Regions from separate parts of the Paenibacillus sp. IHBB 10380 genome, predicted to be linked through region 2. Evidence: predicted binding sites of a transcription regulator. Region 2 holds the regulator's gene; the other holds the start of a gene.
The links. The regulator LexA, encoded in region 2, represses DNA repair genes until DNA is damaged. The targets are predictions, from matches to a motif close to CGAACATATGTTCG.
Positions count from the first base shown of each region.

Region 1 (3,552 bases), 800 kb from region 2:
TGAAAAATCAATATAAAATTATTTCCATTGGGTCTCTAGCTCTGGTAATTGCTTTGTCCATTGCCCTTTCAAATAGCAAGACCGAAAAAGTCGATGACACCGTAAAATACATCAATTCATCTGCAAAAGGTGGAGACAATCCTCAACAAGAACCCTGAAGGAGAAGTCCTGAATTATGGAACTCAATCAGCTATAAAGCTGAATAAAGTTTTTAAATCTGATAATCAAAATATTGAAGACGGTTCAGAAATTACCGTTCAGGAAAATGGAGCAATTGATAAAACAGAAGAAGGTACAATCATCTATGGTTTAGAAGGATACCAACTTATGAATGAAAATGAAGAGTACTTACTTTTCTTAGACAAGAGTCTAACCGATCCTAATATATACTTTGTCAAAGGTGTATATTATGGGAAAGTGCCACTGGAAGATACAAATAAGCAGCAAATTTTATATCCTAATAATACTACTTCACAGTATCAAGGTGAATCAACTGAAAAATTAGAGAAGATTTTCACAGATGCCTTAAATAAATATGGAAAATAATTAAATCAATAAGGGGACTGTCCATTTTAAAAAGGCGAGAAGAGTTACGCCCCAGTTAGTGCTACGTTCAAGTAGCTGTTCGTGTCATTCTCGCCATTCCCCTTCGTGTATATTTGAATGAGAATGAGCCACGAACTATTAATGATATTTTCAATTTCCTCATACTTGATTATCGGAGCTCCTGAAGCGTAAGCCCCTATTGACTCTGCCATGCCTTGAAACTCTGTCTCTCGTTTCTTGGCTTGTTTCCGAACAGAATGTCAACAAAAAAAGATAGTACAAATGTTCGTATAAAGGTATAATAGTGGTAAATTAAAGTCAAAGGAGTCTTGCCTTATGAGTCAAAGAATTCCCTACTATGATGTTGCACCTGATGGTATGAAAATTATGATGGATATGGAGAAGTACACCAAAAAGTCTACAATTAATCGAGCTACAAGAGAACTTATCAAAATTAGAGTCTCTCAAATTAACGGTTGTGCCTTCTGCATAGATATGCATACATCCGATGCTCGTAACATGGGTGAAACCGAACAACGAATTTATTGTTTAAATGCTTGGAATGAATGTACTTTTTATACACCTGAAGAGAAGGTTGCTCTCGAACTATCTGAGCATATTACTCTAATCCCTACCAAAAGAGTTCCTGAAGACCTATATAAGCGAGTACGTGAACAATATGACGAGAAACAATATGTTGACCTTGTTCTAATCATCAATCAAATCAACAGTTGGAATAGAATTTCTATTTCAATGGGTAATACAGCAACTGAAAAATAATTGCTCTCAACGAACATCTTTTGGTGTTCGTTTTCCCCCTCGAAGCAGATATTCAACAGACTCTCCTGTCGTAAGCTCGACATCTCCGAAACCATAATGTCCATGGGGACTGCTTCCTTAATACACCCTCTGAATCAATCTTTGCAGATGCTCTGCTAATTAACCTACCGCCATCCTGCAGCTCGTTACTGCTTGCAGAAAGGGGAGTCTTCTTTTTTTTTTGAAAAAAGGTATAAGAAAGTATAAGTTTTCACTATACTTTGCCTATATTTCTACGAGAAACGGTTACCATCCTTTTAAGGACGGCGAAGCCGTTTTTTCTTGGTGCGCCTAGAATGCAGTTGAAATTGAAACATGGAAAAAATTCCTGGGTATGGGGATCGCTATATACGCCCTAAAGATAAGTGGTAAGTTACAGAAGGATGCATCGTCCCCTACTATTTGGCTCTACAGGAGACAATGTTTACCAAACGTATGTTCCTTATAAGTGACGATATGTTATACTGAGAGATAGCTATTTTACTAGGTTGATAAGCTGTCAGTTTACATATAAAGGAGGTATTCCCATGTCGGTTCATTTTCTTATCGGACGCTCGGGAAGCGGTAAGACGACAACTATATTGCAGGACATCTCAGCACGACTTCGGGAGCAACCACAAGGCAAGCCTATGATTCTACTTGTACCGGAGCAAGGCTCCTATCAAGCTGAGCACAGCCTTGTAACCTCTGGAACGATCAAAGGGAGCGTACGTGCTCAAGTGCTTAGTTTTCAGCGTCTAGCCTATCGAGTGATGCAGGAGACGGGCGGATCAGCTCGAGTAGGGATTAGCGAAGAAGGTAAAAAAATGCTTCTTTACAAAATCATCCAACGACGTAAAGAAGAACTGAGATTATTCGGAGCATCAGGAGATCAAATGGGATTCGTAGGCAGACTGGGACAACTCTATACAGAGATGAAGAGATACTGCATTGATGCTTCTCAAGTGGAAGGACAGCTCGCTAGTATGAGGGCAACAGGTGGAGGAACGCCAATTCTACGAGATAAGTTGGGTGACATTCTAACGTTGTATCAAGATTTTGAGCAGGAGTTGTCTCCCCTTTATATCGATAATGAAGATACGCTAGTAGCTCTCTCTGAAGCTGTTTCTCAATCTAGTTATATCAAAGATGCAGATATATGGATTGATGGATTTCATGGCTTTACTCCCCAAGAATTTGTTGTTATACAGCAGCTAATGAAATGTGCTTCTTCTGTAACGATCGCACTTACATTGGATAGACCCTATAGTTTGGGAATGCTCCCTCATGAGCTTGATCTCTTTCATCCGACAGCTACAACGTACGTGAAGATGAAGGGAATGGCATCCGAGTTAAGCGTGGATTCTTTTGATACCCTATTAAATTCAGACCCTCTTCCAAGGTTCGCAGAGAGTCCTGAACTAGCACATCTTGAACGTGGCTTTGACCGTCGAATTCCTTGGCAAGGCCAAGAACAGCACAAGGATGGGAGTTGTTCTGGAATATCATTGCATGTCGCTGTGAATCGCCGGACAGAGGTAGAAGGGGCACTGCGTGAAATGATACGTTTGGCACGAGATGAGGGTGTGAGATATCGGGACATGGCGATATTCGTTCGCCAATTAGGAGATTATGAGCCTATTATTGGATCTATTTTTCGTGATTATGGCGTTCCTTTCTTTCTTGACCAGAAGAGAAGTGAACTACACCATCCGTTGGTAGAGTTCATCAGATCCTCGTTAGATATTGTGCAGCGGCGCTGGCGATACGAGGATGTATTTCGCTGTATTAAGACAGATCTGTTGCTTCCACTGGACGGTTCACTAGATCGGATGGATATGGATCGGTTAGAAAATTATGTGATGGCAAGTGGAATTCAGGGCTATCGCTGGGGGGATGCCTACCCTTGGAAGCGAGTGCCTAGTCTTTCTCTTGAAGAAGGTGACCCTGATCGAGAGAAGAGTGGGGAGCAACTGCTTGAATTAATGGAACGATGCCGTGGCGCGGTAACGAGACCGTTGTTTTCTTTTGAAGAAAGACTTAAGGGGGGCGCATCGGCTCGTGATTTCTGTACTGCAGTCTATGGTCTCTTGGAAGAGGCTGAAGTTCCGCAAAAGTTGGATATTCTTCAGCATGAATCTTTGCAGAATGGATTTCCAGAATTGGCTAAGGAGCATCGTCAATTATGGGGAGCTATCCTCGATTTGC
Region 1 is NZ_CP010976.1:790,812-794,363, forward strand. Features, by position in the region: gene UB51_RS28135 (hypothetical protein) at 1-158, shown strand, start outside; gene UB51_RS26190 (hypothetical protein) at 130-546, shown strand; gene UB51_RS28140 (hypothetical protein) at 591-758, opposite strand; gene UB51_RS03385 (carboxymuconolactone decarboxylase family protein) at 883-1,326, shown strand; gene addB (helicase-exonuclease AddAB subunit AddB) at 1,893-3,552, shown strand, end outside.
Region 1: addB (helicase-exonuclease AddAB subunit AddB) is a predicted target of LexA. The motif match lies at 1,794-1,807, and genes of this name have one in related genera.

Region 2 (3,552 bases):
CCCCACAAGCCTTCAAAAGGGTTAATACCGATCATAGAAGTGAAAGAGAATGTTTCATACGATTCATATAGTGATCTGGCTTCGCTTCGGACAGCCTCCTCTAGCTGCTTAGGATCAACCCCTGTAGCTGTAGCTGCAGTCTGACAAGCGGCTGCAAAAGCTTCTTCTACACTGCGCTCATCCCATAGCAACGTGTCATCCAAATCAAAAAATACGGCTTTTATCGGCATGCTCTTTCCCCTCTTCTAAGTCATTTACTTTTCGAATGGAATCTTATGAGTTGCGGCAAATTTCTCTAAACTTTCGCCCATTGCTTCTGTATTGTATCGATTTATAAGACGGCTAAATACCCAGTTACGCCCCTTCAATTGTTCAATCACTACAGAACCTGATTTCACACTAATCTTCTTAATATTTATAGCACCTACACGAGCTTCACGATTCATCCTTGTTGTGTACAGAGACTCTTTGTCGACACGCAAATAAGGACGGCGCATAAAAATAATGACTCCCAGTAAAACGTATAGCCCTATTATTAGCCATTGAGGAATCGCGCTTTTCTGTTCAACCGCAGTAACTTGTTCAGCTATTGTCCCAAGCAATCCATAAAATACGGCCAATACAACAAGCGTAAATGGTAATAGAATTTTACGTCCCTTAAAGATGTCACCACTCATCACTGATTTTGAACTTGAGATACTCGTAAGACCTTGCTCTTTACGTTTCTTATTCAATTGCTTCGAATTCTTCTGTACCATTCTTTCCCAAGAACGAGCCATTCTTTATCCCCCTTAATTTATACACTTCTATAAGCTATTTCCGACCTGACTCAGGCGAATCATCAGTAAATTCAATCGAATCTAATTGATTGCGGAAATTGTTGCGAACATTCTGAAGATAGATTTCACGGAGACTCGCACGTTCCTGAGTTTCTTCTTCTGTTAATCCTGTAGATGTATACTTCTTGGCAAGCTCATTAATTCGTTGTATCAAGCTATCAATATCCATGAAATCTCCTCCATTAATGAATTCTTTTCTAACTTTGCCATGATCAAAAGAGCTTGTCAAGGATTCCTCCTTTCCAAGCTCTTTCAGCTATCATTAATATTGAGGTAGAGACAATACCTCACCCGCTCGTATTCCACTTTGAGACAATCCATTTATCTCTTTCATTTCCTTAATATACACTCGAGTATCTAGATAATCAGGCTTCTCAGATACTGCAATCTTCCAAAGCGTATCCCCAGGTTGTATAATAATATTCTTCATCATCTCACTAGACTGACCGGATTTCCCTGAGAAAGCACTAACTGCTCCAGTACACCCTATTATTAGAAGTAACATAACTAGCAATAACTTTAGAAGCAAGGGACGAGATATCATATCTCTTAGTTTATCTCTCCATACATATGTTTGTAATTCTTTGTTGGTATCATAAATACTGCGGTAAGTACTATATTTCATCATACTTGATCATCTCCCAAACACTTGTTCTCTTGATAAATCCAATATAGCACGAACACTTGTTTTATTCAACACATTTCAGAACAATTGTTCCCCTATTATTAGAACCTACGTTTGTACGAACGGAAGTTCTATGTTATAATTCTGTCAAAATCACTAAATGGGGTGAGAGTGTTATGTCGAAGGTATCTAGCCGGCAATTAGCCATATTGGAGTTTATACGTAACGAAGTACGCTCTAAGGGATATCCGCCATCTGTGCGGGAGATCGGCGAAGCAGTCGGACTAGCTTCTAGTTCAACGGTTCATGGTCATCTTGATCGATTAGAGAAGAAAGGCTTGATTAGAAGAGATCCTACTAAGCCACGAGCTATTGAAATATTAGGACAAGAAGAATCAGATAGTAGTCATCTTTTCACACATACAGTATCCCGTGTTCCCATGGTCGGCAAAGTTACTGCCGGTGTTCCAATTACAGCAACAGAGAATATAGAAGATTACTTTCCTCTACCTCAACATTTCGTAGGTGAAGACAAAGTATTCATGTTATCTGTCATGGGCGACAGTATGATAGAAGCCGGTATACATAACGGAGACTTTGTTATCGTCCGCCAGCAACAGACCGCTGACAATGGAGATATCGTTGTTGCTATGACGGAAGAAGACGAAGCTACGGTCAAAACCTTTTATAAAGAGAAAGACCACATTAGACTTCAGCCAGAGAACCCAACTTACGAACCTTTGCGTTTGAATCATGTTACAATTCTGGGTAAAGTCATTGGACTTTTCCGCGATATTCATTGATTTCTATCGCACTATTTAATTAAGAAACGGATACATTCCATTTATATGGGTGTATCCGTTTCTTTTTGATAGATTTGTCCAAACCGAGCACTGCAATCTAGCATATACTATTCTATCCATTTAGAGTTGAAAGGAGCATGTCATATGGCTGCAGAGCTTATTGTGTTATGTTTACCTGCATCAAGCACCATCACGGGAACGATTACCACCAATACAACTACATCCGTTATTCCCACTACAACAAGATTCGCTTCGACCGTAGTCCTAGACAACATAGTAGCTGGAACCACTATAATACCTGCCATCTCGTTTAGAGATGATACGGGTACCCTTTTAGCCGCTGATGGTCTTACCATACCTACCTCAAATGGATACTATAATCTATTCGTAAACGGCGTCTTGCAATTAGGAGGACAAAGTACGCTCACTGTAACCAATCTGGTTATTAATACAGCACTTACCATAGGTGTAAGTGTCGTTGTTGAAGTTGTTAATTTCGTCTCTACTTCTACCTCTACCTCTACCTCTACCTCTACACACAAATTGGTCGTTTTGACAACCATTACTCCATAATTTATACATGAGGTTAGTCATTCCTGTCATCCTGCTTAATATTCCGGGACTACAGGGTGAATCCATTGTGATACATTCTTTCTACAATTAACAGAACTCGAACTCCTCATTCAGCGTCCCTCTAAGGCTCGACACAACCTCGTCATTGTTCCTCAGCAAGATAAAATTCAGACATTATCAATCCATATCGCTTGATTCCTAAAACAAACAACTGAAATATGTAAATATAAAATAAAAGAGGAGTCGCGATCGTGATGACTCCTCTATATGGTCTAATTCGAAAGTACTTTTTACTAAGACTAATCCTTACAGAAGAATTGTTTTCGATATAATTACCAACAGAATAAACAATACCAAAACCGCACCTGTAACTCCACCTAAACCACCGATAGCACCCATGAGTCATTCCTCCTTTACTTTAGACTACATCATAGCTTATGTAATATTTAGGATATAGGGAGGGCTATTCGGCAAATTGTTCAAACCCAAATTGTTCACAATCTTAGAGATAAACAGACCCTATGTATGGCTGCAATGCTCTAATCAATCCATTACGGATACTATTCACAACAATAAACATACGGTCTGAATCAATGTAAAAAATATCCGTCAGTTTATAATACCTGACGGATATTAAATGAAAGGGGAATGAAAAAGGATTAAACCCAGATAGACTTAGTAATGATTACTAACAGAATAAACAGAACCAAAA
Region 2 is NZ_CP010976.1:1,595,687-1,599,238, reverse strand. Features, by position in the region: gene UB51_RS07190 (HAD family hydrolase) at 1-230, opposite strand, end outside; gene UB51_RS07185 (hypothetical protein) at 255-779, opposite strand; gene UB51_RS07180 (DUF896 domain-containing protein) at 814-1,008, opposite strand; gene UB51_RS07175 (LysM peptidoglycan-binding domain-containing protein) at 1,102-1,467, opposite strand; gene lexA (transcriptional repressor LexA) at 1,641-2,267, shown strand; gene UB51_RS07165 (DUF4183 domain-containing protein) at 2,412-2,840, shown strand; gene UB51_RS28745 (hypothetical protein) at 3,147-3,239, opposite strand; gene UB51_RS28460 (sporulation protein YjcZ) at 3,500-3,552, opposite strand, start outside.